3 regions of the Streptomyces sp. NBC_00726 genome follow, and region 3 is predicted to be linked to each of the others. Evidence: riboswitches for the same ligand, from Rfam matches in the RefSeq annotation. Region 3 holds a riboswitch; each other region holds the start of a gene.
What was found. Region 3 has a riboswitch for cobalamin ahead of OG338_RS27670 (prenyltransferase/squalene oxidase repeat-containing protein). Riboswitches for the same ligand answer to the same signal wherever they lie in the genome.

Region 1 (7,696 bases), 6.0 Mb from region 3:
GGCGCGATCACCGCCGAGGGCGACAACCTCGCCGTCCACGCCCGGGCCGCCGCCGCCCTGCTCGCCGACCGCCCCCCGTGCGAACCGCCCGTCCCGGCCGGCGGCGGCCTCACCGACCTCCGGTTCCTGGTCGGGCTCCTGGGCCGAGCCGAGGAGCTGTGGTTCGCGCGCGCCGGGGCCCGGGCCGCCCGGACGGCGCCCGGCGATCCGCTGGGCCGGTGGAACGCGGCGGCGGGCCCCGCGCTGCGCGGCGTCGAGGCGCACGCCTGCCGGCAGGCGGCCGAGGCGTACGCGGAGGCGGTCGAGGCGCTGCCCGCCGGGGCGGACCGGGACCGGCTCGGCGAGCTCGCCCGGCTGTTCGCCCTGGGCCGGGTCGCGCGCGACAGCGGGGACCTGCTGGCGGCCGGGCATCTGAGCACCGGTCAGGCGGAGGCGCTGACGGACCACACCGAACGGCTCATCGAGGCGGTGGCCCCGCACCTCCCGCAGCTCGCCGACTCCTTCGCCTTCCCCGACGAGCTGCTCGCCGACTGGCCGATCGCGGGCGCCGGCTACGCCGAGGCGTACGACGATCCGGACGCCCACTGGCACCCGGAGGCGGGCCGGTGAGGGGCGGCCGCGCGCGCCGCGCGGTGCGGGCCGTGCAGGGGCTCGGGGCGGGGGCCGTGCTCCTCGCCTACTGGACGGCCGTCGCCTTGTTCGCGCGGTGGTGCGGGGCGCCCCGGACGGGCGTTGGCGAATCGGTTCGCCGCAAGGCGTAACCGGATCGACGCTGCTCAGTTGTTCCGGCGTCGGGGCCGTGCGCGCCGGCGCCGGACACCCCACCGGACACCCCGCCGGCCGGACACCGGATGGACCTGAGGAAAGGAAGACCATGAGCCTGATCCACCCCCACATCACCGACGTACTCAGCCGTACCTTCGAGGTGCCCGTGGCCGAGATCCTTCCGGACTCCACGATGGACAGCCTGGACATGGACTCCCTCGCGGCCGCCGAGTTCGCCGTCGTCCTGCGCGAGACCACCGGGGCCGAGCTGGACACCGGCACCCTCACCCGGGGGACCACCCTCGCCGAGCTCACGGCGCACCTCCACGCGTCGGCCGCCGCCCGATGAGGACACCGGCCGTCGCCGTCACCGGGCTCGGCATGATCACCCCGGTCGGCAACGACACCGAGTCGACCTGGGACGGGGTGTGCGCCGCGGTGAGCCCGGCCCGCACCGTCCCCGCGCTCGCCGGGTGCGCGATCGACTTCGCCTGCGTGGTCGACGGCATCGACCTGGACGCCGAGATCGGCCGCCGTACGGCCTTCCGGATGGGCCGGTACGTCAAGTTCGCGGTCCTGGCCGCCCGGGAGGCCGTGGCCGACGCCGGGCTCGACCCGGCCGGCTGGGACGGCAGCCGGGTCGCGGTCGTCGTCGGCACCAGCAGCGGGGGATCCGCCCACCTCACCGACCAGGCGCTGGTGCTGGAGCGCAGGGGCCCCGAGGCGACCTCGCCGGCCGGGGTCCTGCTGACCATCCCCAACATGCCCGCCGCCGAGATCGCCATCGAGATGCGGGCCACCGGCCCCAGCATGGCCCCCTGCACGGCCTGTTCGTCCGGCGTCACCGCGCTGTCCGTCGCCCGCGACCTGCTGGCCACCGGGCAGTGCGACGTGGCCATCGCGGGGGCGACCGAGTCGACGGTCTTCCCGATCGCCATGACCGGCTTCGCCCGGTCCGGGGCCGCCGCCCTCGCGGACGGCGACCTGTCCCGGCTCAGCCGGCCGTTCGCCGCCGACCGGGCCGGACTCGTCATGGGCGAGGGCGCCGCGGTCATGGTGCTGGAACGCGCCGCCGACGCGGAGGCCAGGGGCGCCGAACCCAGGGCCCTGCTGGCCGGCACCGGCGCCACCACGGACGCCCACCACCCCACCAGCCCGCACCCCGACGGGCGGATCGCCCGGGCCGCCGTCGAGGCCGCCCTGCGCGACGCGGGCTGGCGGGCCGACGAGGTGGAGCACGTCAACGCGCACGGCACGGCGACCGTACGCAACGACGCCGCCGAGGCCGCGCTGATCAGCCGGGTGTACCCGCACCGGCCACCCGTCACCGCCCCCAAGGGCGTGCTCGGGCACTGCATGGGCGCGGCCGGGGCGATCGAGGCGGGGCTGACGATCCTCACCCTCCAGCGCGGGGTCGTCCCGCCGGTCGCCAACCTGGACGCGCCCGCGCCCGGGTTCGACATCGACTGCGTCACCAAGGTGCCGCTGGTACGGCCGGTCCGCCGGGCCGTCAGCCACTCCTTCGGCTTCGGCGGGCACAACGCGGTGGTGGCCCTGCAACGCCCATGAGCCCCTGGGGGGCGGCTCTGAGCTGCGCGGATGCCCGTGGTAGCGTCCCCGGAGCCAGTCGAACTCCATGTAGGGGTCAGGGAATCCGGTGCGAATCCGGAACTGACGCGCAGCGGTGAGGGGGACGGGCGGGGCCACGGCCACTGGGAGACCCGGCGTCTCCCGGGAAGGCGTCCCGTCCGAGCGAACCCGAGTCCGAAGACCTGCTGGCGACCGCCGCCCGGGACCGGGCGGCGGACCGCACAGCGGGCCCCGCGCATGGGCCCAGAGACGCCGAGGTACCCCGTGCCGCCGATATCCGGCCCCGCCCGTTCCGCCGCCCTGCTCACCGCCGCGCTCCTGCTGCTGACGGCCTGCGGGGGATCGCCCTCCGAAAAGGCCGCCGCGTCCGGCAAGGAGGACGGCTATCCGGTCACGCTCAAGAACTGCGGGCGCACCGTCACCGTGAGCGCCGCGCCCCGCCGCGCGGTCTCCGTCGACCAGGGCACCACGGAGATCCTGCTCTCACTCGGCCTCCAGGACCGCATCGCGGCCACCGCCACCTGGACCGACCCGGTGATGAAGGGCCTGGAGAAGGCCAACGCGGGTGTGAAGCGGATCGCCGACAACCGGCCCTCCTCCGAGAAGGTCCTCGACCAGGAGCCCGACTTCGTCGCCGCCGACTTCGAATCGACCCTCGCCAAGGGCGGCGTCGCCCCGCGCGAGCAGTTCGAGAAGCTGGGCGTCCCCACCTATGTCGCGCCCGCCGACTGCACCGCCAAGGACAACACCAAGGACGGCGACGGCGTCCGCACCGGCGCCCTCACCATGGACAGCGTCTACGCCGAAGTGACCGACCTGGCCCGTGTGTTCGGCGTGCCCGGGCGCGGCGAGAAGCTGGTCGCCGAGCTCCGCACCCGTATCCGCGAGGCCACCGACGGCATCGACGGCTCGGGCACCTCCGTCATGTACTGGTTCGCCAACTCCGAGTCGCCCTACCTGGCGGGCTGCTGCGGGGCGCCGGGCATCATCACCCGGGAACTGGACCTGAAGAACGTCTTCGACGACACGCACGACGAATGGCCCCAGATCAACTGGGAGACCGTCGCCGACCGCAACCCGGACGTGCTGGTCATCGGCGACCTCACCCGCAAGTCGCAGACCGCCGAGAGCGCCGCCGGGAAGATCGCCTTCCTGGAGTCCAACCCCGTCACGAAGAAGATGGACGCCGTACGCCACAAGCGTTACGTCCTGCTCAGCGGCCAGGCCATGAACCCGACCATCCGCACGGTCGAGGGCGTCGAGCTGGTGGCGGCCGGGCTGCGCGACTTCGGGCTCGCGGGGTGACGGCCACCGACCGGCCCACCGCCCCGCACGAAAAGGCCCTGCACGAAAAGGCCCCGCACAACAAGGCCCCGCGCGAAAGGGCCCCCGAAACCGCGCGCGGCCTGCGCGACGGCCTCCTGTGGACCGGCGGCCTCCTGCTGCTCGCCCTCTCCGTCGCGGTCGCCGTCACCATCGGACCGGCCCGGATCTCCGTCGTGGACGTCTGGTCCGCCGTCGCCGCCCACCTCGGCGTCGGCGAGGCCCGGCTCAGCCCGATCCGCGACGGCATCATCTGGAACCTGCGCATGCCGCGCACCCTGCTCGCCGCCGTCTGCGGGGCCGGGCTCGCGGTCTGCGGGACCGTCATGCAGTCCCTGCTGCGCAATCCGCTGGCCGACCCGTTCGTCCTCGGCGTCTCCTCGGGCGCGTCCACCGGCGCGGTCCTGGTCGTCGTGCTCGGTGTCGGCGGGGGAGCGGTGACGCTGCCGGCCGGGGCGTTCATCGGGGCGCTCTGCTCCTTCGCCCTGGTGATGCTGCTCAGCCACACCCTCGGCGGCTCCACCGACCGGGTCGTGCTCTCCGGGGTCGCCGCCATGCAGCTGTTCTCGGCGCTGACCTCGTTCGTCGTCATGACGGCCGCCGACGCCGAACAGACCCGTGGCGTGCTGTTCTGGCTGCTCGGCTCGCTCGGCGGGGTCGGCTGGACCGATGTCTGGGTCTGCTCCGCCGTCCTCGCCGTCAGCCTGCTCGTCTGCCTGGGCCATGCCCGTACGCTCGACGCCTTCGCCTTCGGGCAGGACGCGGCCGCCGCCCTCGGCGTGAACGTCACCCGCGTCCGTACCGTCCTGCTCTGCACGACCGCACTGCTGACCGCCGCGCTCGTCAGCTCGGCCGGGGCCATCGGCTTCGTCGGCCTGGTCCTGCCGCACGCCGCCCGCGCCCTCACCGGCTCGGGCCACCGCAGACTGCTGCCGGTCACCGCGCTCGCCGGGGCCGTCTTCCTCGTCTGGGTCGACACCCTCGCCCGGACCGTTCTCGACCCCCAGGAGGTCCCGGTGGGCGTCGTCACCGCCCTCATCGGCGTGCCCGCCTTCGTCGCCGTCCTCTACCGCACCAGGCGGCCCGCATGACCGGGAACGGTACGGCGGCCGAGGGCCTGCGCGCCGCCCGCGTCGGCCGGGAAGCCGGCGGCCGCCTCCTCCTGGACGGCGTGACCCTCGCCCCGGAACCCGGCACCACCGTGGGCCTGATCGGCCCCAACGGCTCCGGCAAGTCCACGCTGCTGCGCATCCTCGCCGGCGTCCTCGCCCCGCACACGGGCGTCGTCACCCTGGATGGCGAAGCGCTGCCCGCCGTGGGCCGGCGCGCGGTGGCCCGGCGGGTCGCGGTCGTGGACCAGCACGCCGTCACCCAGGACGAGCTGAGTGTCCTGGACGTCGTACGCCTCGGCCGCATCCCGCACCGTCGCGCCTGGGCCGCCCCCACGGGCGAGGACGCGGCGGCGGTGGACGAGGCGCTGGCACGCACCGGGCTCACCGGCCGGCGCGACCAGTCCTGGCACACGCTGTCCGGCGGGGAGCGCCAGCGCGTCCAGATCGCCCGCGCGCTCGCCCAGCGGCCCCGCGAACTCCTGCTGGACGAACCGACCAACCACCTGGACATCCAGCACCAGCTGGAACTGCTCTCGCTGGTCGCCTCGCTCCCGCTGACCGCCGTCGTCGCCCTGCACGACCTCAATCTGGCCGCCATGTTCTGCGACCGGATCGTGGTGCTGAGCGGCGGCCGGGCGGTCGCGGGCGGGACACCCGCGCAGGTCATCACCGAGGAGCTGATCGAGGAGGTCTACCGGGTGCGGTCCGTCGTCACCCCGGACGGCCCGCAGGGGCGGCCCTCGGTGCGCTTCCTGCCCTGACGGGCCCCGGGCACACGAGAGGGCGGGCCCGGCCGGGGCCCGCCCTTCGCCTGCGGTGCGGTGCGGCAGTCATGCCGGCGGGGGTCAGCGGTGGCGTCCTCGTCCCATGTCGCCGCCGGTGTCCTTGCCGCCCATCTCCTTGCCGCCCTTGGTGGTGCCGTCCGCGTAGTCGATCTGCTCCTTGCGCAGCTCGGCGGAGACCTCCTTCTGCTCCGTCACCCTCTGGGTTTCCATCCGGACGCGCTCGACCGGGACGGTCTCCTTGCGCATCGTGGCGCGTTCCGCGTGCAGGGTGACCTCCACGTCCTGCTCCGTGAGGTCGCCCGCGCGCGCCGTCCTGTCGCCCGGCTGCAACGGCTCACGGACCACCCGTACCTCCTCGTGCGAGACCGGCACGCTGCGCGTGACGTTCTCGGTGACGACGTACTTGTGCAGGCGGGCCCTGCCGCTCTCGTACTCCTCGGTGCCGATGTGCAGCTGCTCCTCGGAGCGGATCATCTCCTCCTTGCCGCCCAGGTCGGCCCCGGACCGGGTGCCCGCGCCGGCGCCGGCCAGCGGACGTCCCGCGCCCGTGCCCGCCGCCTCGGTGTCCCGGTGCCTGCCGGTGCCGGCCGTCTGCGTGCGGTCCGTGCCGGAGGTGCCGGCCGCGCCCATGGCCCCGGCCCCTGCTCCGGCCCCGGCCGCCGCGCCGGTGCCGGCCGCGCCCATGGTGCCGGTGCCCGTGGTGGTCGGTGCGCCGGTCCCGGAACCGTCGCCCAGATTGCCCCGGGTGTTCCTGGTCAGGCCGTAGTGCCGGTACAGCTCCTCCTCCTCGGACACGGAAAGATGCGCGTCCGCGTCCACCCGGGGGGCTTCCTTGACCTGGTCCTTGCCGTGCGAGATGTGCAGGTCGGAGCCCACTCGACGGGCTCCGGCGAGAGGCACGAAACTCTCCTTCATGCCGAACAGGCCGGTCTTCACCGTGATCCAGTCCGGGCGGCCGGTGTTGTCGTCGACATACACGCGGCCCACGTTGCCGATCTTCTCGCCCTCGGTGTCGTACACCGTCAGGCCGTCGAGCTCTCCGGAATCCGTGAAACCGTCAGCGGCTCCCATATCCGAATCCTCCTCGCCCGGGCGCGTCCTGTGGGTGGGTCCAGCAGAGAAGGCGCGTCCGGATTCCATCGCGCCTCACCCGGATGGACGCTGCAACCGCCCGGCCACCGGGCGCGGCGCGCGGTATCCGCCCCGGACCGTCGCAGCCCCCGTCTCACGCGGCTGTGCGGCTCTTGCACCCGTTACGCCATCCGAGTGAACGGGCCGGGGGATGCGCCGGAACCGGCACATATGATCAACGGGTCCACACCGATCGCGTCCCGTCGCGCCACCCCGGGGGTACCCCATCCGTTCCGTACGCAGCCGGCTGCCCGCCCAGCGCGGCGCACTGCACGCCCGGCGCGAGGACGGCGCGGAGCTGCACCACCTCGTGTGGCGGCTGGGCCCCGGCTGGCGGGTGTGCAGCAGCGCGGTGCTGGGCGGCGGCATCGGCCCGCGCGAGTGGATCCTCAACGCGCAGGTCCCCGGCGGCTACCCCCGCATGGACCCGGACCGCCACCTCGCCGAGATCGCCGCCGCCGCCCGCCTCACCGGCCCCGGCGCCGGACTGATGACCGCCGCCGACGTCACCGCGTACACCACCGCCGACGACGAGCATGTGCACGCCACCGCCACCTGCGGTCTGGGCGTACGCGGCTGGGCCGCCGCACCGGCCGAGGGCACCGGCGGACCGCCGAGCCCCGGCACCGTCAACATCGTGGTGACCTTCCCGATACCCCTGTCCGACGCCGCCCTGGTCAACGCCGTCGCCACCGCCACGGAGGCCAAGGTCCAGGCGCTCCTGGACGCCGGACTCGACTGCTCCGGCACCCCCACGGACGCCGTCTGCCTCGCCGCGCCCGAACCCGGGCCGGAGACCGGCGCCGCCGAACCGTTCGCGGGCCCGCGCTCCCGCTGGGGCGCCCGGCTCGCCCGAGCCGTACACGCCGCCGTGCTGGAAGGCGCGCTGCGGCACCCCTGAGAAGCCGAATCCGCCGCGCACCCCTCCCCGGAGCGCGGCCGACGAAGGGAACCCCCATGTCTTCAGCAGCCCCCCACACCCCCCGGCAG
Region 2 (7,696 bases), 5.1 Mb from region 3:
CGATCGATTCGGCGCGCAGCTCGTCCAGCGTGACGGCGGTGCCGCCCAGGCCGGCGGCGAGTCCCGCCGCGAGCCCCAGCCGGACCGGGCCCGTCTCGCAGTCCACGACGACCGACGCGATGCCCTCGGCCGCGTGCAGCCGGGCGGCCCGCGCGGCCAGCGCCACCGGGTCCGGCCCGCCGGTCGCCCGTCCGTCCGTCACCACGACCAGCAGCGCCCGCCGGGACGGGTCGCGCAGCCGCTCCACCCGCAGCACGTCGTGCGCCTTCAGCAGCCCGGCGGCCACCGGGGTCCGCCCGCCGGTCGGCAGCGATTCGAGGCGGGCCGCCGCCGCGTCCACCGACGAGGTCGGCGGCAGCGCCAGTTCCGCGTCCCGGCCCCGGAAGGTGACCAGACCGACCTTGTCGCGCCGCTGATAGGCGTCCATCAGCAGGGACAGCACCGCGCCCTTCACGGCGCCCATGCGCTGCCGGGCGGCCATCGACCCGGAGGCGTCCACGACGAACAGCACGAGATTGCCCTCGCGCCCCTCCCGCGTCGCCTGCCGCAGATCGTCCCGCCGCACCACGAGCCCCCGCCCGGACCGGCCCCGCGCCCGCTGGTGCGGGGCGGCGGCCAGCACCGTCGCGGCCAGATGCAGCTTGGTCAGCGCGCCCTCGGGCCGCCGCGCACCGGTCGTCCGCCCGTGCTCGGTGCGCGCCCGGGACCGCCGCCCCGCCGCACCCTCGCCGAGACCGGGCACGCTGAGCATCTTCGTACGGAACGGCTCACCGGCCCGTACGGGCTGCTGCTCACCGCCCTGCCCGGGCACGGGCGCCCCGGGCGTGTCGTCCGGCCCTTCGGCGGGCGCGGGCGGCGTGTCGGGTGCGTCCCCCTGCGGCGGCAGCCCGCCGCCACCACCGCCACCGCCGTCACCGCCGCCGTCACCGGGCCCGTCCGGCTCCGGCTCGTTGTCCCCGCCGCCGTTCCGCTCCAGCGTGTCGTCCAGCTTGTCCTCGTCGAGCCCCGGCGCGTCGAAGGGGTTGCGCCGCCGCCGGTGCGGGAGCGCGAGCAGCGCCGCCTGCCGGACGTCATCGGCCTGTACGTCGGTGCGCCCCGCCCACGCGGCCAGCGCGGTCGCGGTCCTGGCCATGACGATGTCCGCGCGCATCCCGTCGACCTCGAAGGCCGCGCAGGTCGCCGCGATCTGCCGCAACGCCCGGTCGCCGAGCACCACTTCGGGCAGCAGCGCGCGGGCCGCCGTGATCCGGTCCCGCAACTCCGCCTCCTCGGCGGCCCAGCGCGCCGCGAAGCCCGCCGGATCGTCCTCGTAGGCGAGCCGCCGCCGCACGACCTCCACCCGCTGGTCCGTCTCCCGGGACGCCGCGACCTCGACGGTCAGCCCGAACCGGTCGAGCAACTGCGGCCGCAGCTCGCCCTCTTCGGGGTTCATCGTGCCGACGAGCAGGAACCGCGCCGCGTGCCGTACGGAGACGCCCTCGCGCTCCACGTACGAGGCACCCATGGCCGCCGCGTCCAGCAAAAGGTCGACCAGATGGTCGTGGAGGAGGTTGACCTCGTCCACGTACAGGATTCCGCGGTGCGCGTCCGCGAGCAGCCCCGGCTCGAACGCCTTCACGCCCTCGGAGAGGGCCCGTTCGATGTCCAGCGCGCCGACGAGCCGGTCCTCGGACGCGCCGACCGGCAGCTCCACGGTCCGCGCCGCCCGCGACACGCCGGAGGCGTCCTCGTGCGGGCCGTCCGGACACGCCGGGTCGGGCGCGGCGGGATCGCACGAGAACCGGCACCCCGGCACGACGGCGACCTCCGGCATCAGCGCGGCCAGCGCGCGCACGGCGGTCGACTTGGCGGTGCCCTTCTCGCCACGGACCAGGACCCCGCCCACGGCCGGGCTGACCGCGTTGAGCAGCAGCCCGAGCCGCAGGTCGTCCTGGCCGACGATGGCGGTGAAGGGGTAGGGCGTACTCACAGGGCCTCCTTGACGGGGATGGCGGGCGCACCCGGCGGGATGAACGGCAGACCGGACGGCGCGCCCGACTCGATGAGCTGCCACAGCGCGTCCGTGTCCGCGTGTTCCTCGATCAGGTCGCCGAGGCGGTCGAGCTGTTCCTCGCGCAGAGCGGCGAAGCAGGTGTCGGGCGCGGGCACGAAGCGGCGGCCGGTGAGCCGGGCCACCTCGGCCAGGAACCGGCGGCGGAAGGCGTCGCTCTCCAGCGAACCGTGCCAGTGCGTGCCCCAGACGGCACCGGACCGGCAGCCGTCCAGCGGGGTGCCGAGGCCGTCCGTCAGGAACGGTTCGCCGCCGCGCACATCGGCGACGCCGTGATGGATCTCGTACCCGTCGACGGGTGCACCGAGCGCCTCGCCGGACGGCCGGGCGAGGGTCTTCTGGCGGTCGAAGCGGACCCGCACGGGCAGCAGGCCGAGCGCGTCGACCCGCCCGGCGCGCGACTCCACCTCGTCCTCGATGTGCTCGCCGAGGATCTGGTAGCCGCCGCAGATCCCGAGCACCGGCCGTCCCTCGGCCGCGCGCCGCCGCAGCGCCTCGGCGAGCCCGCGCTCGCGCAGCCAGGCGAGCGCCTTCACGGTGCCCCGGGTGCCGGGCACGATGACGAGGTCCGCGTCGGCCAGCTCCTCCGGCCGGTCCACGAAGCGGACGACGACGCCGGGTTCGGCGGCCAGCGCGTCCACATCGGTGAAGTTCGACATCAGAGGGATCGCGCACACGGCGACGCGCAGGACGTCCTCGCCGTGCGGCGGGGCAACCGCCGACTCCCGTACGGTGCCGCGCAGCGACACCCGCAGCCCGTCCTCCTCGTCGATACCGAGCCCGTGCGCGAACGGCAGCACCCCGTAGGTGGGGCGGCCCGTCAGGTCGCGCAGCATGTCGAGCCCCGGCTCAAGCAGCGAGACGTCGCCCCGGAACTTGTTGACCAGGTATCCCGCGACCAGCTCCTGGTCCTCCGGCGCGAGCAGCGCCGTCGTGCCGAAGAACGAGGCGAAGACCCCGCCCCGGTCGATGTCCCCGACCACCACGACCGGGAAGCGCGCGGCCCGGGCGATGCCCATGTTCACGATGTCCGTGCGGCGCAGGTTGATCTCGGCGGGCGAGCCCGCGCCCTCGCAGATCACCGCGTCGTACGTGCTCCGCAGCTGCTCCAGGCAGTCCGTGACGGTGGACAGCAGGCGCTCCTGCCGCCCGCCGTGGTAGCCGCGGGCGCTCATCTCGCCGACCGGCCGCCCCATCAGGACGACCTGGCTGGAGCGGTCGCCGCCGGGCTTGAGCAGCACCGGGTTCATCAGGGCGGTCGGCTCGACACGGGCGGCCTGGGCCTGCATCGCCTGGGCCCGGCCGATCTCCGCGCCCTCGCGGGTGACGAAGGAGTTCAGCGACATGTTCTGCGCCTTGAACGGGGCGACCTTCACGCCCCGGCGCACCAGCCAGCGGCAGATGCCCGCCGTGACGACGCTCTTGCCCGCGTCCGATGTGGTCCCGGCGACCAGCAGTCCGCCGCTCATATCGCTCTCCGTCCAGGTATACGAGGTCTGCGGGACCGGCGAGCGAGCGCCCCCGCGCCCAGCCGGGCGGCCACGCCGACGCCGAGGGCCAGCACGCCCACCCGGCGCGAGAGCCGCACCGCGCGCTCGATGTCCGCGGTCTCCACCGCCCGGCCGGCCGCCCCGTTGAGCACGGGCCGGTGCTCGACCCGGCCGCCGTAGGTGAGGGTCCCGCCCAGCCGTACGCCGAGCGCCCCGGCGAACGCGGCCTCCACCGGCCCCGCGTTGGGGCTCGGGTGCTTGGCGGCGTCCGCCCGCCAGGCCCGTACCGCCTCCCGGGGCCGGCCGCCCGAGGCCACGGCGAGCAGGGCGGTGAGCCGGGCGCCGGGCCAGCCCGCGAGGTCGTCCAGCCGGGCCGAGGCCCAGCCGTACCGCAGATGGCGCGGCGACTTGTGGCCGACCATCGCGTCGAGCGTGTTGGCGGCGCGGAAGCCGACGAGCCCGGGGACCCCTGCGAGGGCGCCCCAGACGAGGGCGCCGACCACCGCGTCCGAGGTGTTCTCGGCGACGGACTCCACGACGGCGCGCGCGATCCCGGGGCCGTCCAGCGCCTGCGGGTCGCGCCCGCACAGATGCGGCAGCCGCTCCCGGGCCGCCTCGACGTCCCCCGCGGCGAGCGCCCCGCCGATGGCCCGGGCCTCCCGCCCCAGCGACGTACCGCCGACGACGGACCAGGTGGCGGCGGCGGTCAGGGCCACGGACGCGGCGGGGTGGCGGCGAAGGGCGCGGGCGGCGAGCGCGGCGCTCCCGGCGGCGCCCCCGGCGCAGATCAGGGTGTGCAGGGCGCCCCGGCCGCGGTGGTCGCGCCAGAGCCGGTCCTCGACGGCCGCGGCGGCCCGCCCGAAGGCGGCGACCGGGTGGCCCCTGCGGGGGTCACCGAGCAGCAGGTCGGCGATCAGGCCGGCGGTGGCGCCGTACGCGTAGATGCGATCGGCACGCACGGCTCAGCCGGCCGTACCGGAGTCCGCCGGCAGAGGCTGTGGGGAGAGGGGCGCACGGCAGCCGGGCATGGCGATATGTCCTCACTCAGGGTCCGCGCCCTGGTTCGACGTGACGGCGGCAGGAGTCTCCTGGCTTCCGGATCGGCGGATTCCCCGGTCTTCCAGTCCGCTCGCGCGGGCCGTGACGTGCGGTGGGGGACCGCTCCCCGGTGACAGTGGCGGGACCGCGCCGGATTCGCACCGGCTTCCTCTGCTGTCGCCGTAATGGCTCCGGCAGTCCACCACGCCCCGCGAACGCCCGTCAACTCGCCGTTGACCTGCGGCGGCGGGGTGTGGGCGGACGCACATCGGGCCGGACGCGCACGAGGTGCGTCCGGCCCGGGGGAGGGGGTGCCGCGTCAGGCGACGATCAGATAGATGCCGTACGCGACCGCCGCCGCGCACAGCCCGAAGCAGACGTACGCCCCGGCGCGCGCCAGCAGGACCGAGGAGCCCGCCGGACCGCCCTGCGCGGCCGGTTCCGGCTGCTTGGAGAGGCCGACGATGCCGAGCGTGAAGAGGCCCACCAGGGCGACGGTGGTGACGAGGGAGACGCCGAAGACGGTGCCCAGAGCTGCCCAGTCGATGTTCATACGGGTGTCCTTTACCGGAGTGCCGGGTCGGTCAGACCGTGGCGGGTCGGGCCGGATCGGCGGCGGCGGGTGCGGCGGGCGCCGGAATGGTGGCGGCGAGGTCGTGCGCCTGGGCCGCGGTGGGCGGCGGGCTCACGGCCGCGATGGCCTGGGTGACGACACCGGCGGGCTCGGCCGGGGCCGCGTCCTCGGTGCCGGGTGCGACATCGCCGTGGCCGACCGGCTTGCGGCGCGAGAGCACCCAGATCGCCCCGGAACCAGCGACCAGCAGGGCCGCGACGACCACGACGCCCCAGGTGCCCTGCTTCGTCAGGAACTCGGCACCCGCGCCGACCAGACCGGCGGCCGGCAGGGTCAGGCCCCAGGCGACGAACATCCGGGTGGCGGTGGACCAGCGGACCACACCCCCGGCCCGGCCGAGGCCCGCGCCCATCACGGCCCCGGAGCAGGACTGCGTGGTGGAGAGGGAGAAGCCGAGGTGCGAGGAGGCCAGGATGACGGTGGCCGCGCTGGTCTGGGCGGCGAAGCCCTGCGGGGGCTTCAGCTCGGTCAGGCCGCTGCCCATGGTGCGGATGATGCGCCAGCCGCCGAGGTACGTGCCGAGCGCGATGGCCATTCCGGCGCTGACGATGACCCAGACCGGCGGGTTGGAGCCGGGGGAGAGGACGCCGCCGGTGACCAGGGCCAGCGTGATGATGCCCATCGTCTTCTGCGCGTCGTTGGTGCCGTGGGCGAGCGAGACGAGCCCGGCCGAGGCGATCTGCCCCGCCCGGTAGCCCTTGGCGGTCGCCTTCTCCTGGGCGTCGTTACGGATCTTCCCGCCGATCCGGTACGTGAGCCTGGTGGCCAGGAGCGCGGCCACGCCGGCCACGATCGGGGCGGCGACGGCGGGCAGCAGCACCTTGGTGACGACGGTGCCGCCGTTGACCGACGACCAGCCGGCGGACATCACCGCGGCGCCGATGAGGCCGCCGAACAGTGCGTGGGAGGAGCTGGACGGGAGCCCGACCAGCCAGGTCAGAAGATTCCACAGGATGGCGCCGACGAGCGCCGCGAAGATGACCTCGGTTCTGAGGCCGTCCTCGTTGACGATCCCGCCGGAGATCGTCTTGGCGACCTCCACGGACAGGAACGCGCCGACCAGATTGAGAACGGCGGACATCGCGACCGCCGTCTTGGGTTTGAGTGCGCCGGTCGAGATGGTGGTGGCCATCGCGTTGGCGGTGTCGTGGAAACCGTTCGTGAAATCGAACACTAGAGCTGTCACGATCACTATCGCGAGCAGCAGCGTGATGTGTTCCATTTACCCAGGCAATCGTTCGACGTCATTGGCACGTGGAACGTAGGCAACTTGAGTGAACGGAAGATGAACTGAGCAGGGCGTTGCGGTGACCCCCGCGGTGGTGGCCGGACGGCGCCCGGAAAGGATCTTCGGATGAGTGACGGACGGCACGACGAGATGGCCCGTGGATGGGGGGCGGTCGTCGCCGCGGCGCGCCGCACGGCGGCCGAGGGACTGGTCGTCGGCACCTCCGGAAACGTCTCGCTGCGGGTCGGCGACACGGTGCTGGTCACACCCAGCGGAGTGCCGTACGACGAGCTGGGCCCCGAGCACCTGACCGGCGTCGATCCGGAAGGCAACCAGACCTTCGGGGCACTGAACCCCACCAGCGAACTCCCCCTCCACCTCGCCGTCTACCGGAACACCGACGCGAAGGCCGTCGTGCACACCCACGCGGTCCACGCCACCGCCGTCTCCACCCTCGTCACCGAGGTCCCCCCGGTCCACTACGCCGCCGCGATCCTCGGCGGCACGGTCCGGGTCGCCCCCTACGCCCGGTATGGCACCCCCGAACTGGCCGCCAACATGCTCACCGCCCTCCGCGGCCGCACCGGCTGCCTGCTCGCCAACCACGGCACCGTCACCTACGGCGCCACCCTGGACGAGGCGTACGACCGCACCGCCCAGCTCGAATGGCTCTGCCATGTCTGGCTCACCGCGAGCGCCGTACCCGGCCGCACCCCCGCCCTGCTGTCGGACGACCAGCTCGGCGAGGTCCTGGAGGCGCTGAAGGGATACGGGCAGCAGGGCTGACGCGGCACGACGGGCAGCGCGGACACGGCACCGTACGGCCCTGTCCGCTGGCATCGGGGCGCCCGGGCCCCGACACTGAGGGTGTGCGCCCGGTTACCGCGACGGCAGCGGCCGTCACCACCCTCATCGGCGCCGGCGCGGCAGCGGTCGCCGCCGGCCGGTTCGCCGGCGACGTCGCCCTCAGGACGCCGCCCGGCCGACCGCTCCCCGCCGACCGCGAACTCACCGTCCACGCGACGGCCGCCGGGCAGGTCACCCTGACCCGGTCCCTCACCTCGCTGCGCCCCGGCACGTACGGTCTTACCGGCAAGGACGTCCACGCCGTCGTCGGCCCCGTGATCGACCGGGCCCACCAGGCCGCCGACACCGTGGTGCGCCGGCTGGAACGCGTGGACCACGGCGTCCTCGCCCCCGGCGACAAGGTCCGCCTCACGCCCCAGGTGTACAGCGGCGACCTCGGCAGCGCGCTC
Region 3 (7,696 bases):
ACGCGCCCGCCGCCCCGCTCTTCGAGAAGTGCTGCCGCGCCTTCCTCGCCTCGTTCAAGATCTGGAACATGGCGACCGTCGGCGGGAACCTGTGCAACGGCCTGCCGGCCGGGCCGATGATCTCGCTGACGGCCGCGCTCGACGGCAGCTGCCTGCTCCGGGCCCAGGACGGCTCCGTACGCGAGGTCAAGGTGGCCGACTTCATCCGGGGCGCGGGCCGCAAGGACCTCGCGGAGGGCGAACTGCTGCGATCTGTGACCCTGCCCGGCCGGGCACTGGAGTGCCGTACGGCCTTCCGGCAGGCGTCCCTGTACGGCCTGGGCCGGTCCGGCGCACTCGTCATCGGCACGCTCGACCCGGTGGACGGCTCCCTCGCCGTGACCGTCACCGCCGCCACCACCAGGCCCTTCCGGTTCTGGTTCCCGCTGCCGCCGACCGCCGGGCGGCTGCGGTCCGCGATCGAATCGGCGGTGTCCGGCACCGAATGGTTCGACGACATCCACGGACTGCCCGAGTGGCGCCGTCACATGGGGCTGCGCCTCGCCGAAGAGGTCCGCCGCGAGCTGACCGAAACACCCGGAAGGGACGACCGATGAGCTACGAACTCCACGTCAACGGACGGACGTCCGATGAGGAGCCCCGCGCCGGCCAGTGCCTGCGGACCTATCTCCGCGAACGCGGCTGGTTCGGGGTGAAGAAGGGCTGCGACGCCGGCGACTGCGGCGCCTGCACCGTCCACGTCGACGGCGAGCCGGTGCACAGCTGCCTCTACCCTGCGGCGCGCGCCGCAGGCCGTACGGTGACGACCGTCGAGGGCCTGGCCGCGACGGACGGCGAACTCCACCCCGTACAACGCAAGTTCCTTGACGCACAGGGCTACCAGTGCGGGTTCTGCACCGCCGGGTTCCTGATGACCACGGCGGCCCTGGAGGCGGAGCGCGGCACCGAGCACGACGACGGCAAACTGGACGACCTGCCGCGCGCGTTCAAGGGCAACCTCTGCCGCTGCACCGGCTACCGGGCGATCGAGGACGCGGTACAAGGGGTGCGGCACACCGAACGCCCGTGCGCGGGGCAGGCGGTGGGGCGGAACGTCGGCGCACCGGCCGGGCCCCAGGTCGTCACCGGCACCGCCCGCTACACCTTCGACACCGAGGTCCCCGGCCTGCTCCACATGAAGCTGCTCCGCTCACCGCACCCGCACGCCCGCATCCTCGCGATCGACACGGCCGCCGCACTGCGCGTGCCCGGGGTCGTCGCCGTACTCACCCACGAGGACGCACCCGACACGCTCTACTCGTCCGCCCGCCACGAGCACCCCACCGAGGACCCCGACGACACCCGGGTCCTGGACGACGTCGTCCGCTACGTCGGCCAGCGCGTCGCGGCCGTCGTCGCGGACGGCGAACAGGCCGCCGAGGAGGGGTGCCGGCGCGTCGAGGTCACATATGAGGTGCTGCCGCATGTCACCGACGCGGAGGAGGCGATGCGTCCCGGCGCGCCCGTCATCCACGCGGGGAAGGGGCCCGAGGTGCGCATCGCCCGGGTCGCGGACAACGTGGCGGGCGAGGTGCACGGCGAAATCGGCTCCGTCGAGGACGGCTTCGCCGAGGCGGACATCGTCCACGAGGAGACCTTCCGGACCCAGCGGGTGCAACACGCCAGCCTGGAGACCCACGGCTGTGTCGCGTACTTCGAGCCGAAGGAGGACGGCACGGGGGAGCGGCTGACCGTGCGCTCCTCCACCCAGACCCCGTTCCTGACCCGCCGGGCGCTCTGCGCGCTGTACGGACTGCCCGAGGACGAGGTACGGGTGGTCGCGGGCCGGGTCGGCGGCGGCTTCGGCGGCAAACAGGAGATGCTCACCGAGGACATCGTCACCCTCGCCGCGCTCAGGCTGCGGCGGCCGGTGAAGCTGGAATACACCCGCGCCGAGCAGTTCTACGGTGCCACCACCCGCCACCCCTTCATCATCGGCGTCAAGGCCGGGGCCCGCAGGGACGGCACACTCACCGCCTTGCGGATGCGGGTGGTGTCGAACACCGGCGCGTACGGCAACCACGGTCCGGCGGTGATGTTCCACAGCGTCGGCGAGTCGTTCGCGGTGTACCGGGCCGCGCACAAGAAGGTCGACGCCTACTCCGTGTACACCAACGTCGTCCCGGCCGGTGCCTTCCGGGGCTACGGCCTCGGCCAGGTCACCTTCGCCGTCGAGTCCGTCATGGACGAGCTCGCCCGGCGCCTCGGCATGGACCCGCTGGTGTTCCGCGAGAAGAACATCATCGGCCCCGGCGAGGCCATGATCAGCCCGATCGGGGAGGAGGAGGACCTGCACATCGCGTCCTACGGCCTGGACCAGTGCCTGTCCGTCGTACGCAAGGCCATCGCCGAGGACCGCAGCGCCGACGACGTCCCCGAGGGGTGGCTGACCGGCCAGGGCACCGGCATGGCGATGATCGCCACCGGTCCGCCCGGCGGCCACTACGCCGACGCCCGGGTCTCGCTGCTGCCCGACGGAACGTACGACATCGCCGTCGGCACCGCGGAGTTCGGCAACGGCACCACCACCGTGCACAAACAGCTCACCGCCGGGGCCCTCAACACCACCGAGGACCGGATCGCGATCCGCCAGTCCGACACGGACGTCGTCCGCCACGACACCGGCGCCTTCGGCTCCGCCGGCACGGTCGTCGCCGGCAAGGCGGTGCTCCTCGCCGCGACCTCCCTGGAACAGCGGCTGCGGACCCTGGCCGCCCGCCACACCGGAGTCGCCCGCCATCTGTGCGTGCTCGGCGCGGAGTCCGTCGACTGCGCCGGCCGGCTCGTCACACTCAAGGAGCTGTACGAGGCGGGGCACGCCCTCGGTGCGGCGGACGAGCTCGCGGCCGACGGGCACTGGGGCGGGTCGCCGCGCTCGGTCGCCTTCAACGCGCAGTGGTTCCGGATCGCCGTCGACCCCGGCACCGGCGAGATCCGCATCCTGCGCAGCGTCCACGCCGCCGACGCCGGCAAGGTCATGAACCCGATGCAGTGCCGTGGCCAGGTCGAGGGCGGCGTCGCCCAGGCGCTGGGCGCGACCCTCTTCGAGACCGTCCGGGTCGACGGCCGGGGCGAGGTCACCACCGCCGCGTTCCGCCGCTACCGGCTGCCCCAGTACGCCGATGTGCCCAGGACCGAGGTGCACTTCACGGAGACCTCCGACTCGATCGGCCCGCTCGGCGCCAAGTCCATGAGCGAGAGCCCCTTCAACCCGGTCGCGCCCGCCTTCGCCAACGCCCTGCGCGACGCCACGGGCATCCGCTTCACCGAACTGCCGGTGACCCGTGACCGGGTCTGGATCGCACTGGACCGGCGGGCGGAGGGCGTCGGCCGATAGACCGGACACCTGCCAGGCCGGTACTCGTGCAAAGCTCAGAAATGCGAGCCGAAGAGGCGAACCGGCATGGCAATCGCGGTTCATCCCCCAGGCGGTCGGGTATCACTGCGCGCAGCCGCCGCACCGACCGCCGCGAGGGGACCGACCATGAGCCGACCGAGCACCGTCACGCGTCCCGCACCCACGGGCACCTTCGCGCTCTGGGGCGACCTGGCCGATCCGGTCACCCTGTCCGTCGCCCGGCTGCGGCGGGACTGGGAGCAGCACCGGGCCGAGGTCGTCTTCGACTGCGCGACCTCCGGCCCGCAGCGCCACACGTTCGCCGGTCCGCTGCTGCGCGAGGTGGTGGCCGCCACACTGCCCCGGTTCGCCCCGCTCCGCCGCAAGGAGCGCTCGCGCTTCCTGCTCGCGGTGAGCGGCGGCGACGGCCACCACACCGTCCTGTCCTGGGCGGAGATCGACGCGGACTTCGGCAACGCGCCGGTCCTGCTCGCCACCCGCATGGACGACCACGACCTGGACGAGGCCGGTACGCAGCTCGTCGTCCCGTCCGACCGGTGCGGCGCACGCTATGTCAGCGCCGTCACCGGCATCTGGCTCGGCCGCCACACCCGCGAGGGGGTCCACCCCGCGGGTGTGTGACCGGCCGGCGGCGGTGTGCCGTCAGGCGCCCCACCGCAGGGCGATGGTGTCCCCGACACCGATGGACCGGTTGCGTGCGGCCGTGGTGAACGCCGAGCCGTCGACGCTCGCCTTCCAGGTGTCCGAGCCGCTGTTGGCCTTGCCGTTGAGCGAGGTGAGCTGTCCGGTCCCGGAGGACGGGGTGACACCGCTGACACAGCCGGACGGGGTCGCCGCACTCGTGGCCGCGTCCAGGACCGCTCCGAGCGTGGTCGTGGACCCGGTCGGCGTGAGTGCCACGGAGCACACCTTCAGGCTGCCCGTGCCGTCGTCCACGGTCAGCGCGAAGGAGGTCGCGGTGCCCGAGGTCAGGGCGGTCTGGCCCACCCACTGGGGTGCGCCCGAGGTGACCGGCGCCGGCGGGGCCGCCGTGAAGCCGCCGCCCGCGACCGCGCGCAGTCCGTCGATCGAGGCGTACGCCTGCGGACCGGTATCGGACGGGAGGTACTTGAACCCGCCACCGGGGTTGAACTGCTGGCTGATCAGGAAGTCGACCGGGGTCTTGCCCTTGCTGGTGAGGAAGTCACCGGTCTGGGGGTTGATCCCGCAGGCGTTGAGACCGGAGACGGCCCAGCCGTTGGAGTCCGTGTTGACGCCGAACATGGCGTCGAACGCACCGGTGTTGGCGATCAGCTTGCCCTTGAGGAACGTCTTCGCCTGGACGATGTCCGGGTCGGTGTTCGCGACGCCCGACACACAGAGCGCGGCCATCGCGGCCCCGGTCATGTCGATGTCGCTGTCGGCGGCCAGCGCGCCCGGATCGCCCTCGGCCTTGCTGTAGTTCCAGCCGCCGTCGTCGTGCTGGTTGGCCCGGATGCGGCTGATCACCGCGTCGCGCAGCGCCTGCGGGACGCGTATCTGGCCGGTCGTGGTCTTGGCGCCGTTCAGGGCGAGCGCCGCGAACACCGTGCCGTTGAAGTTCGCGGAGGGGCCGAAGTAGCCGGGCTCGGCGGTCTGCCAGTACCCGTACATGTCCGCGACGAGGTTGCGCGCCGCCGAGACGCGTGCCGGGTCGATGCCCGCCGCGTAGGCGTTGAGGGCGGCCCGCTCGTAGTCGGTGACGACCGGGGACGCGGAGGGCCAGGCGCTGGTGGCCAGAAGGTTTCTGTACACCGTCCGCGCGTTCTTGGTCGCGTCGCCGCCGGGGGTGACGTCCACCGAGGCGGTGCCCGCCGCCGCGAGCGCGCTGAACGCCCACTCGTTGGACAGACCGGTGCCCGCGTACGAACCGTCCGGCTGCTGGAGCGACTTGAGGTATGTCACACCGTTCGTCGTGGACGTGGCGATCTGCGCGGGCGTGGCGGTCGCGGCGGCCGGCAGTGTGGTGAGCGCGAAGGCGCCCAGCGCGGCGACCGCCGTGAGGGCGGAGCGGTGGAGGAGGGCGGAACGGGGCATGGAGTGCTCCAGGGTGAAGGGACGCCGCCCCGCCCGGTGACCGGCCCTGTTCGAGCGCACGCAACGGACTTGGCCGTCGTCCGTGAACGCGGGGACCGACTTCCAGATAGCCATCGCCGCTTGGGCATTCGGGCTCGGAGGCGGTCGATGCCCCCACACCGCTGCGCGTCAGCCCCGGATTCCCACCGGGTTCCCCCACTCGGCAGTGCGGGACAGTACCCGACGCCGGGCGGGGTCCGCCACAGCGCCTCGGTGTGCCTCGGCTTCACGTCCGGGACGGCCTTGACGGACCGTACGAACACATGCTCCACTCGCTCCGATACGCAAGCTGTTCCAGGGGAAGCCGGTCGAAGTCCGGCGCTGACCCGCAACCGTAGACCCGGCCTCGCCGGGTGAGCCGGAGTACCTGGAGCTTGTTCCACAGCAACAGACGCCGTCGCGGACTACGGCGTGGTGCGACCCGTAACGACGCGCGGTTCCCTGCGGAATCCGGGCGGCGTACTGCTGCCACGTCTTCGTACCCCCGCATCGGCCACACCCGAGGGGGACCGGTGGGGACCATGCAGCGCCCGGACACAGGTGCACGAAGACGGCACGGCATGTTCACGGCCGCGCTCTGCGCACTCGGCCTCCTGGCCGCGGTCTGCTTCGCCTTCCTGCCCGGCGCCCAGCGCGCCGCCGCGGCCCCGGCCGACGACTGCACGGCCACCAAGGGCGCCATCGTCGCCGTCGACTTCGGGCCCTTCGGCGGCACCGTCGAGCGTGGCTGTGACACGACCCCCACCACCGGTTACGAGCTGCTGCACGAAGGTGGTTTCAGCACCGCCGGCACCCAGCACGACGGACCGGCCTTCATCTGCCGCATCGGATACGGCGCCTTCAACTCCGGTACCCAGTACCCCACTCCGGACAAGGAAGCCTGCGTCCTCACCCCGCAGGCCACCGCGTACTGGTCCTACTGGGTCGCCTCCCCCGGACAGGACGACTGGTCCTACAGCCAGTACGGGGCCATGGGCCGCAAGCTCAAGGACGGCGACGTCGACGCCTGGGTCTACGGCGGCACCGACATCGGCGGCACCACGGGCCGCCCCGCCTTCAGCCCCGACGACGTACGCGCCGGAGGCGGCTCGACCCCCGACCCGGGCGGTGAGCCGACCGGCGCACCGGGCCGGGTGGACGTCGCCGCGGCCGCGGCCTGGCTGAAGGACGGCCTCACCGACGGCGAACGCATCGTGGACGAGGGCGCCGAGGCCCCCAACTACCTGCTGACGACGGAGACCGCCTACGCGCTGGCCGCCGCCGACGGCAGGAGCGACACCCTGGACAAGGTCACCTCGTTCCTCGCCGCCCACGTCGACGACTACGTCGCACCCAACGGCCAGAACCAGCCGCCCGCGACCGCGGCCGCCGCCCGGCTCGCCCTGCTCGCGGAGTCCACCGAGGGCGACGCGCACTCCTTCGGCGGCCGGGACCTGGCCGCCGACCTCAGCGGCAACGTGTGCACGGAACGGGCCCCCGGCGACGGCTGCACCGCACCGGGCGACATCCGGAACATCACGTACGCCGACGAGCAGGCCCGCGCCGTCCTCGCCCTCCTGCGGGCCGGCGAGCAGCCCGACCCGGCCTCGGTCGAGCGGCTGACCCAGGTCCAGTGCAAGGACGGCGGCATCACCAGCATCCTCATCCAGCCGGGCGAGCGCTGCGAGGGCGACGCCGGCACCACCGGGCTGATCGCACTCGTCCTGCACACGGCGGGCGGACACGACGACGCCGTCACCAAGGCCCACGACTACCTCGCGAAGCAACAGCTCGACACCGGGGCCTTCCCGGGCTACGCCGGGTCCACCACCGGTGACGTGATCGCCACCGCCTACGCCGCCCAGACGCTGCGGGCGGTCGGCGACACCAAGCGGGCCGACGCCGCCGAGGGCTGGCTCTCCCGCGTCCAGCTCAAGGACGGCGGCTTCGGGTTCGACCAGGACGCCGTCGACCCCACCCTGTACGCGACCCCCGTCGCCGTACTCGCGGGAGCGCGTACGGACCTCGCGACGCTCACCACCGAGAAGGCGGAGCCGACCGACCCGCCGACCACCGACCCGCCGACCACCGACCCGACGCCGACCCCCACCGACCCGCCCACCACCGACGCGCCGAACCCCGGGAACGGCCCCGACCTGAAGAAGGGCGTGGCCTATCTCACGGGCGCGGCGCAGCTCAAGCAAGGCCGGTACTACCCGGTCGGCC

Region 1: another riboswitch for cobalamin. It lies ahead of OG338_RS01000 (ABC transporter substrate-binding protein); the one in region 3 lies ahead of OG338_RS27670 (prenyltransferase/squalene oxidase repeat-containing protein).
Region 2: another riboswitch for cobalamin. It lies ahead of OG338_RS05020 (cobalamin biosynthesis protein); the one in region 3 lies ahead of OG338_RS27670 (prenyltransferase/squalene oxidase repeat-containing protein).

What each region holds. Positions count from the first base shown of each region.
Region 1 covers NZ_CP108983.1:223,688-231,383, reverse strand. Annotated here, with positions in the region: gene OG338_RS01015 (acyl-CoA dehydrogenase) at 1-609, shown strand, start outside; gene OG338_RS01010 (acyl carrier protein) at 875-1,114, shown strand; gene OG338_RS01005 (beta-ketoacyl-[acyl-carrier-protein] synthase family protein) at 1,111-2,334, shown strand; cobalamin riboswitch at 2,388-2,545, shown strand; gene OG338_RS01000 (ABC transporter substrate-binding protein) at 2,593-3,660, shown strand; gene OG338_RS00995 (FecCD family ABC transporter permease) at 3,699-4,769, shown strand; gene OG338_RS00990 (ABC transporter ATP-binding protein) at 4,766-5,551, shown strand; gene OG338_RS00985 (PRC and DUF2382 domain-containing protein) at 5,636-6,646, opposite strand; gene OG338_RS00980 (adenosylcobinamide amidohydrolase) at 7,017-7,607, shown strand; gene OG338_RS00975 (NAD(P)-dependent oxidoreductase) at 7,664-7,696, shown strand, end outside.
Region 2 covers NZ_CP108983.1:1,123,756-1,131,451, reverse strand. Annotated here, with positions in the region: gene OG338_RS05030 (putative cobaltochelatase) at 1-1,969, opposite strand, end outside; gene OG338_RS05025 (cobyric acid synthase) at 1,966-3,519, opposite strand; gene OG338_RS05020 (cobalamin biosynthesis protein) at 3,516-4,499, opposite strand; cobalamin riboswitch at 4,622-4,751, opposite strand; gene OG338_RS05015 (hypothetical protein) at 4,898-5,131, opposite strand; gene OG338_RS05010 (anion permease) at 5,163-6,434, opposite strand; gene OG338_RS05005 (class II aldolase/adducin family protein) at 6,567-7,226, shown strand; gene OG338_RS05000 (alpha/beta hydrolase) at 7,310-7,696, shown strand, end outside.
Region 3 covers NZ_CP108983.1:6,220,928-6,228,623, forward strand. Annotated here, with positions in the region: gene OG338_RS27650 (FAD binding domain-containing protein) at 1-596, shown strand, start outside; gene OG338_RS27655 (molybdopterin-dependent oxidoreductase) at 593-3,376, shown strand; gene OG338_RS27660 (molybdopterin-dependent oxidoreductase) at 3,524-4,018, shown strand; gene OG338_RS27665 (hypothetical protein) at 4,040-5,452, opposite strand; cobalamin riboswitch at 5,575-5,648, opposite strand; cobalamin riboswitch at 5,750-5,881, shown strand; gene OG338_RS27670 (prenyltransferase/squalene oxidase repeat-containing protein) at 6,052-7,696, shown strand, end outside.